Regions from separate parts of the Shewanella sp. SM68 genome, predicted to be linked through region 2. Evidence: predicted binding sites of a transcription regulator. Region 2 holds the regulator's gene; the other holds the start of a gene.
What was found. The regulator sigma-54, encoded in region 2, starts transcription at its own class of promoters, with help from an activator protein. The targets are predictions, from matches to a motif close to GTTGGCACGNNNNTNGNNT.
Positions count from the first base shown of each region.

Region 1: a site for sigma-54 is predicted at 2,475-2,493, ahead of glnA (glutamate--ammonia ligase). Genes of this name have one in related genera too.

Region 1 is NZ_JAKKRU010000011.1:110,112-114,974, reverse strand. Features, by position in the region: gene L5M40_RS17345 (hypothetical protein) at 1-652, shown strand, start outside; gene glnA (glutamate--ammonia ligase) at 978-2,387, opposite strand; gene typA (translational GTPase TypA) at 3,387-4,863, shown strand, end outside.
Region 2 is NZ_JAKKRU010000005.1:255,933-260,795, forward strand. Features, by position in the region: gene rapZ (RNase adapter RapZ) at 1-723, opposite strand, end outside; gene ptsN (PTS IIA-like nitrogen regulatory protein PtsN) at 720-1,163, opposite strand; gene hpf (ribosome hibernation promoting factor) at 1,166-1,453, opposite strand; gene L5M40_RS10890 (RNA polymerase factor sigma-54) at 1,482-2,960, opposite strand; gene lptB (LPS export ABC transporter ATP-binding protein) at 3,068-3,799, opposite strand; gene lptA (lipopolysaccharide transport periplasmic protein LptA) at 3,796-4,350, opposite strand; gene lptC (LPS export ABC transporter periplasmic protein LptC) at 4,337-4,863, opposite strand, start outside.

The DNA.
Region 1 (4,863 bases), on a different contig from region 2:
CATGGTCCTTATTCCGTGCGGGATTACGGCTCTAGTTGGGTTGGTGACATACTGGTATGGATTTGAGCAATGGTATTATTTTCTCATAATAGTGATGATTTTTGGGCCATTTATGCGCTACCTCTGGTTGGCCGACAAACAGTACCATTATCGGCTCACCACTGAGGGTTTAGTTACTACCTATCATGACGCGATTCCGGATGCAGCCTACGCGGTAGTGCGGGGGCTGGCTTGGTTTGGAGTGGTGGTTTGTATTGTCGGGGTGGCCTTTTTAGGCCCGGCCGCCTTGGTCGGTGCAGGTAGTTTTGCCGTGATGGCATTTTTCTTTACTGGTTTTAAAAATATAGAGACTACTTACGAGAGCCCTATAAAAAATGGGCATCGTCATTTGATTAAGGTAACGCGGAATCGTCCATTTATTGCCTGCCAATCGGATGTACGAACAATGGGCTTACGCGCAAGTATTCGTCTTCATTGCCCATTGGATAAGATGCACACTATCTTGTCATTGCTGATGACGCAGTTACCTGATTCTGAAATCCGTGTATTTAAAAATGAGCGCGTGTTAGATGGCGTACCATTTGCGTCATTTGAGTCAGGCGAACCAGCCCAACTGGTAGATTTTGCCCCTGACAATCCCCAGCCTAGTTGAATAAAGCGTGGACACTTAACAATAATGGCGCGGTAGTTAACTTCCGACTATATAGGTGGTTTTATGCCGCACCCTCGTTTAATTTAGATCGGTTTTTAACCATCTATCTCTATTGTTGCTGTTGCCGCGGTGTCTGGCGTGCCTTCTCTGAATGATAAAAGAGTGGTTGGCGATGATGCCTATTTAGAGAACAACGCGATGATTGAATCAGAATCAAAGTTGTATATACCTTCAAAATACAAAAAGCCCCGATAGCGTTGCTATCGAGGCTTTTATATTTTCTGTATCAATTACATAAAGCGAGCCGGTTGTATAGCGATAGCCATTACAGGCTGTAGTACATTTCAAACTCAAGTGGGTGAGTTGTACGTGCTACGCGCTCAGCTTCTGCTGTTTTCAGTACGATATAAGATTGGATGAAATCTTCACTGAACACGCCGCCTTTTGTCAGGAACTCATGGTCAGCTTGCAGATTTTCAAGGGCGTTTTCTAATGACGTTGCCACTTGTGGGATTTCAGCTGCTTCTTCTGGAGGCAGATCGTACAGATCTTTGTCCATCGCTTCACCTGGGTGGATCTTGTTTTGGATACCGTCAAGACCCGCCATCAGCAGCGCTGCGAAACCTAAGTATGGGTTTGCATGTGGATCTGGGAAACGTGCTTCGATACGACGGCCTTTAGGGCTTGGTACCACTGGAATACGGATTGATGCAGAGCGGTTACGGGCAGAGTAGGCCAACATAACAGGTGCTTCAAAGTGTGGCACTAAACGCTTGTAAGAGTTAGTGCTTGGGTTAGTGAAAGCGTTCAGCGCGCGAGCGTGCTTGATGATACCACCAATGTAGTACAGCGCCGTTTCACTTAAACCTGCGTATTTGTCGCCAGCGAACAAGTTAACACCGTCTTTCGCCAGAGATTGGTGAACGTGCATGCCGCTACCGTTGTCACCAACGATGGGTTTAGGCATGAAAGTCGCAGTCTTACCGTAAGCGTGTGCCATGTTGTGCACTACGTACTTCAGAATTTGGATTTCATCCGCTTTCTTAGTCAAGGTGTTGAAGCGAGTGGCGATTTCGTTTTGACCTGCAGTCGCCACTTCGTGGTGATGCGCTTCAACCACTTGGCCCATTTCTTCGAGCACTAAACACATAGCGCTACGTAGGTCTTGTGATGAGTCAACCGGTGCAACTGGGAAGTAACCACCTTTAACAAATGGACGGTGACCTGTGTTGCCGCCTTCGTAGCTAGTGCCTGAGTTCCAAGCCGCTTCTTTAGCGTCGATCTTAACGAAACAACCTGACATGTCAGTACCGAAACGGACATCGTCAAATAGGAAGAATTCTGGTTCTGGTCCAATCAATACAGTATCAGCGATACCAGTAGAGATCAGGTAAGCTTCTGCTTTTTTAGCAATTGAGCGTGGGTCACGGTCGTAACCTGTCATGGTACCGGGTTCAAGAATGTCACAACGGATCAGCGCTGTAGTTTCTTCGGTGAAAGGATCCAGTACGAATGTTGTTGGATCTGGCATCAGTACCATGTCTGATTCGTTAATGCCTTTCCAACCTGCGATAGAAGAACCGTCAAACATTTTGCCGTCTTCGAAGAAATCAGCATCTACCTGATGAGAAGGAATAGATACGTGCTGCTCTTTACCTTTAGTGTCGGTAAAACGTAAATCAACGAACTTAACTTCTAATTCTTCAAGTTGCTTTAAAACTGATTCAACTGACATTCTCAAGCCTCCGGTAGGGTAAAGGGATGCCCCTTCTATAATCTTTTAACTCAAGTGATTTATCTTGAGCCAAACTTACGAGCTATAAAGCGATATCCATGCCAATAATTTAACTTACTGATTAACATGATTTAAAATCTTTGTTGCACTTAATTGGATTCGCGTGTGCACCATAATAGTGCTTTTGTCTGTGGCATTTTGGTGCATTACTCCATTTTGGTGCGCACTGAATTGATTCATGCAAACCTTAAGCTGGGATGCACAGCGATAACATGCACCGCTTATATGGCACTGAGATGGCAATAACGCTTTGGCTTTCACAGTCTCAGTAAGTACTGCCTCTGTGAAGCTCACACATACTTTCAGCTCCGATCGGGACTATTTACCACCGCATAATTGTCATAAAACCACGCTAGTCTGTCCAACTATGCCACGCATTATCAATCCAATAGTGGTTTATTATCATATTATTAGGAAAGAGTTCGTTCTAATGTGCGAAATGTCTTTGCTGTTCACAGACCAAGTGAAATCAGTGATGCGTAAAAAGGTATCCCGTGACAATGAAGTGAGTCTTAATGTCATCGGGTGTAAACGCCAACATGAACGTTAGATTAAGTGTGCCGCAGAATTTATTGCAGTGTGTTCACGTGGTAATTTCTCTGTATCTAAGTCGATTTTGCTGATGCTTAAATCGACATTAGCAGTGCTAACATTGAATACGAAAAATAGCAAATTCAGCTGCTTAACTCGGATTTTTCCTACGAATATGGCAATTAAACAGAGCGTTAACTCTGGCTACAGAGGATTTCACTCAGTGGATGATTGACGGAAATTACCCAAGGATTGGCAGATTGTTTTATAAGTGTTCAAAAATAATCCTGTGCGCCAAGGCAGCTCTGGAGTAGAATGGCACGCTTTTTATTGTGGTAGATCGAGCTAGATCACCATAACGAATTACTGAAATATCCCTATTTTTGTTTGATGGTAAGAGGTTTATCCGTGCTAGAGAATTTACGTAACATCGCCATTATTGCACACGTTGACCATGGCAAAACGACCCTGGTAGACAAGTTGCTGTCACAGTCAGGCACCCTTGCAACCCGAGGAGAAGCCACTGAGCGGGTGATGGACTCCAACGATCTTGAAAAGGAACGTGGGATCACGATTCTGGCAAAGAATACTGCCATCAAGTGGAACGACTACCGTATTAACATCGTTGATACCCCAGGCCACGCCGATTTCGGTGGTGAGGTTGAGCGTGTTCTGTCTATGGTTGACTCAGTATTATTGCTGGTTGATGCCGTTGACGGTCCAATGCCACAAACTCGCTTCGTAACGAAGAAAGCGTTTGCTCAAGGCCTAAAGCCAATCGTTGTTATCAACAAAATTGACCGTCCAGGTGCACGCCCAGATTGGGTTATTGACCAAGTATTCGACCTGTTCGATAACTTAGGTGCAACTGACGAGCAGCTAGATTTCCCAATCGTTTACGCTTCTGCGTTAAACGGTTTTGCAACTTTAGATCCGGATGTAGCGAGCGATGATATGACGCCGCTGTTCCAAACTATCGTTGAAAAAGTATCTTTCCCAGATGCTGACGCCGAAGGCGCGTTCCAGATGCAAATTTCGCAAATCGACTACAACTCATACGTGGGTGTTATCGGTATCGGCCGCATCAAGCGTGGTAGCGTTAAAACGAACCAACAAGTGACTATTATTGGCGCTGATGGCAAAACTCGTAACGGTAAAATGGGACAAGTATTAGGTTACATGGGTCTAGACCGTACTGAAGTTGAAATTGCTAACGCTGGCGACATCGTTGCTATCACTGGTTTAGGCGAGCTGAAAATTTCTGACACTATCTGTGCCGTTGGTGCAGTAGAAGCTATGCCACCTTTGACTGTTGATGAACCTACTCTGACCATGACTTTCCAGGTTAATACTTCACCTTTTGCAGGTAAAGAAGGTAAGTATGTGACTTCACGTAACATTCTGGAGCGTCTGCAAACAGAATTAGTCCACAACGTGGCACTGCGTGTTGAAGAAACAGAAAGTCCAGATCGCTTCCGTGTATCTGGCCGTGGTGAATTGCATTTATCAATCTTGATTGAAAACATGCGTCGTGAAGGTTACGAGTTAGCCGTATCACGTCCAGAAGTTATTCTGAAAACTATCGACGGTGAACTGTGTGAACCATTTGAAACGTTGACTGTTGACGTTGAAGAAGAAGATCAAGGCACAGTAATCGAGAAATTAGGTACCCGTAAAGCTGAAATGAAAGACATGCAGCTTGATGGTAAAGGTCGTGTACGTATCGACTTCATCATCCCAAGCCGTGGTTTAATCGGTTTCCAAACTGAGTTTATGACAGCGACTTCTGGTACTGGTCTAATTTATCACTCATTCGACCATTATGGTCCGCACAAAGGTGGCGATATCGGTCAACGCGCTAACGGCGTATTGATCTCTAACGCAA
Region 2 (4,863 bases):
TAAATAACTGCGATTGTTACGCTCGAGGTGTGGCAGCCAAGTCTCCAGTAAATTTTCGATTTGCCAGATGAACTTATTGACCAGTGGTTGGCGATTTAAGAACTCAGCTACGGGTTCATCTAAGCCAGTCAATGGCCGCAGCGCCAACTCCCAGTGGGGATTGGGCAGGAAGCGCACATCGAACATAAAGTCGGCTTCGGTGGGCATTCCGTGCTTAAAGCCAAAGGACTCGAAGTTGATCACGAGTTCTTTATCGACACTACCAAGGAGAATTTGTCTGACTTGGTCACTTAAATCATAGATATTCAAATTCGACGTATCTATGTAGTGATCGACCAGTTTTGACATAGGCTCGAGCAGTTTTCCCTCCAGCTTTATCGCTTCTTGCAAAGAGACTCGGCTCTTCGACAAAGGATGCAAACGGCGGGTTTCGCTGTAACGCTTAAGCAGAATTTTATCGCTGGAGTTAAGGAAGAAGCTCGTTAACTCAGTATCTGGAGGTAGGCTAGCGAGTTGTTTCACTAAGACCTTATCCTGCTCAGGCATGTTACGCACGTCGACACTGATGGCGACGAGATCGTTACTGCCTTTGAGTTGCTCAAGCAAACTGCCAATCAATGGCAAGGGAAGGTTATCGACACAATAATAGCCGAGATCTTCGAGTACCCTAAGGGCGACAGATTTGCCTGAGCCTGAGCGGCCCGACACTATGACCAGTTTCATCCAGTGATTACCTGATAGAGTTCCGTTTCATCATGCGTCTTGCGTAATTGCTTTAATATTTGCTTGTCGCTCAGCTTTTCGGCCATGCAAGACAAGGTACTTAAGTGCTGCTGACATTGGTCTGCAGGCACCAGTAGTGCAAATAAAATATCAACAGGTTGCTTATCGATAGCATCAAATGCTATCGGCTCTTCACACTTAATTAGTATGGCAATGGGCTGATCTATATCGGCTAGTCGACCATGTGGAATGGCGATGCCGTTACCTATACCTGTGCTCCCCATCTTTTCGCGCGCCACTAGGCTTTCGAATATCTCTTGAGATGAGAGGGTCGGGTACTGGGCAGCGACTAAGTCGCTGATGAGTTCCAGTACCTTTTTCTTGCTGCCCGGAGTGGCGCAGGTAGTGCACTCCGGCCGCAGTATGGTACAAAGTTCCATTATTAGTGTTTTGTTAACTTCTCTTTGTGTTTAATAACCTGACGGTCAAGCTTGTCAATCAGGGCGTCTATAGCGGCATACATGTCAGCATGCTCTGAAGTAGCAAAAACTTCACCACCTATGAGGTTTATTCTCGCTTCAGCAATCTGTTGCATTTTCTCAACATTGAGCACAACGTGCACATTATTGATCTGTTCGAAATGGCGTTCAAGTTTTGAAAACTTTTCTTCTACATATGCACGTAACGATTCGGTAATTTCGACATGGTGTCCACTTAGGTTTATTTGCATAGAAACGTCCTCCGATATCCACTGTAGGTTATAAACTTTTACGCTGATTAGAAGGTGGAATAAGCATAGCCTCTCGGTACTTCGCAATGGTTCTGCGGGCTACGTTGATCCCTTGTTCTGCCAGAAGTTGTGCCATCTTACTATCGCTTAATGGTTTTTTCTGGTTTTCCGCTGCAACCAGTTTCTTTATAAAGGCTCTGATTGCTGTGGATGAGCACTCACCACCATCGTCAGTACCGACGTGGCTAGAGAAGAAGTATTTTAGTTCAAAAAGTCCCTTAGGGGTATGCATGTATTTTTGAGTTGTGACCCGTGAGATGGTGGACTCATGCATTTCTACCGCTTCGGCAATATCGTTAAGCACCATAGGCTTCATGGCTTCTTCACCATACTCAAAGAAACCTTGCTGATATTGCACTATGCAATTAGCAACTTTAAGCAAAGTATCGTTACGGCTTTCTAAGCTCTTAATAAACCATTTAGCCTCTTGCAGATGGCCGCGAATAAATTGGCTATCGGCTTGGTTTTTGGTACTGCGTGCCATAGAAGCATAATGTTGATTTACATTGATTTTTGGCATGCAGTCAGGATTAAGCTCAACGACCCAGCGGCCATTTTTCTTCGACACAGACACATCTGGGATAACGTATTCGTCATTATTGGGCGTGATCAACAAACCTGGGCGAGGATTGAGGGTTTGGATAAGTGCTATACCATCCCTTAATTCATCTTCTTTTAATTTAGTCTTACGCATCAATAACCTAAAATCACGGGCGGCGATCAGATCTAAATGATCTTTGATCAGCATACGGGCGTTTTCTAGGTTGGGAGTATCAGCGGCGAAATGCGACAGTTGGATCAGCAGGCATTCACTTAAATCGCGGGCGGCAACGCCTATGGGATCAAAATGCTGAATACGCTTGAGTACGGCTTCGACTTCGTCAAGCTCAACTTCAGGATTGCCCATGGCTTCGAGAATTTCTTCAGTGCTTTGGGTGAGATAGCCCTGATCGTCGATGGCATCAATAATGGCGGTGGCAATGGCTAAATCGGTTTCAGAAAACGGCGTGAGGTTTTTTTGCCATTCTAAGTGTTCGTACAAACCTTCACTGGTCTCGCCTTGGAAGGGCATATCGTCTTCACGACTGCCGCCGGGGCCTGAGTTTGGGGAGGCGGTAAACACTTCATCCCATGTGGTGTCCATGGGGAGCTCATCGGGTATGGATTCTTTGGTTAGCGACTCTGCCGTGTCTATGGTGGAGCTGTCTTTTTCTGGTGGCAGAGTGCTAGATTCACTGAAATCCGTATCGGATAGCGTTTGGTTTACAGGGGTTTTAGTGGCGTCGAATTGATCCTCTTCCAGCTCGAGAAGGGGATTAGAATCTAATGCTTGCTGGATCTCTTGCTGCAGTTCTAATGACGACAGTTGCAACAGACGTATGGCCTGTTGTAATTGTGGCGTCATGGTTAACTGTTGACCCAGTTTGAGCTGGAGTGACGCTTTCATGTTACCGCTGATCCCTACGTTATTATTGTTGGATAAGGTCGCTTAATATTATCTTGAGTGAAGCCTAATGGCGGTATAAATTGTCTCCATAGGCTTCGCTCGATTAACTATAGCCTGAATTGTTCACCTAAGTACACAGCCCTAACTTGCTGATTGTCTAAGATCTCTGCTGGAGTTCCTTCGGCAATCAGGTTTCCGTGACTCACAATATAAGCATGTTCACATACATCTAATGTCTCGCGGACATTATGGTCTGTGATCAGTACGCCAAGGCCGCGACTTTTGAGTTGTTCGATAATCTTCTTGATGTCGATAACCGAAATAGGATCGACGCCGGCAAACGGTTCATCGAGCAAAATGAACTTAGGATTAGCGGCTAAAGCCCGCGCAATTTCGACGCGACGACGTTCGCCACCCGACAATGACATGCCTTGGCTGTCACGGATGTGGGTGATATGAAACTCTTCGAGCAGATGTTCTAGTTCTTCTTCTCGTTCTTCGTTTTTAAGTTCTTTACGAGTTTGCAGTACGGCCATGATGTTGTCATGAACAGTTAGCTTACGAAAGATACTGGCTTCCTGCGGTAAGTAACCTATGCCTTTGCGGGCACGCAGATGCATAGGATCTGCGGTTAAATCATCATCGTCGATAAAGATATGTCCCTTATCGCTCTTCACTAGCCCGACAACCATGTAAAAGGTCGTGGTTTTACCTGCACCGTTTGGACCGAGTAGGCCAACGACTTGACCGGTTTTTACCGTCAGACTGACGTCTTTAACCACTTGGCGACTCTTGTAACTTTTCGCCAGATTTTGTGCTCTTAAGGTGATTTGGGTCATTTAGAGTCCTGCTTTTTCACAGGTTTATCCGCTGGAGCATCTGATTTAGCATCATCTTGATAGTTTTCTGGCTGAATAATAGTGATCACGCGATCGTCACCACTGCCAGTACTCTCGGCCATCAATTTCTGTTGAATCATGTTATAGCGGATTAAATTGCCTGTAACTTGGCTACCCGCTTGATCTAATGACGCCATACCTTTCAGTGTTAAGGTGCGGCTTGCCATATCGTAACGAATTTCTTTCGCGCTTGCCGATGCTGGGCGGCCATCGTCTAATATTTGGCTATACGTAGCAGGGTTGCCTGTGGCGACCAAAGTTTTGCTATTTTCACCTTCAGCGGAAAATGCACGCAGTTCATTTGCTTGGATTTTTATTGAGCCTTGGGTAACTTCCACCGGACCAAAGAAGATGATCTGGTTGTTTTTGATATCCGCAGTTTGGCTCACAGCTTTAATTTTGACTTCTTGCTTTAAGTCGCCGACTTTCGCGAAAGCACTCATGCTCATAATTAGCATTAGGCTGGCAAGTAATACGTTATTTTGCTTCATATGTTCCTACTACCTGACTGGTCAATTGCACTTCTTGCGCGTTGAGGTCGGCATAAAGGCCTTGGCCTTGAATATTAAAATCTTTCCCTGTGACGTAAATGGTACGGTCAGAGGTCATTATCATAGTGTTGAGATCGAGTTCCAGATAACTGGTGGACAAGGTCTGAATCGGTTCTTCTGGGCTAATGGCATCGATAATAACATTATTTTCTAATACAACCTTGCCAGTTTCCTTGTTTAGCTTGCCCTGATCTGCCCTGAGTTGCCATTGTGCTTTACCTTGGTCTGGATAAACAAGATAAACAGGTTGAGTAAAGAAAGTTTGATTCGTTGAATCATAATGTTCCATGTGTTTCGCCGTCACACGGCTATTCACTAGTCCTTGCTCATTGAACTCAACACTGCGCAGATCTTCAACGATGAAATCTGGGGTATTTTGATCTTTTACTCTGTTATCGGAATCACCGCTGTGTTTGTTCTGGACCTGCCAGTAAAGCGCTAGTGCAGTTCCAA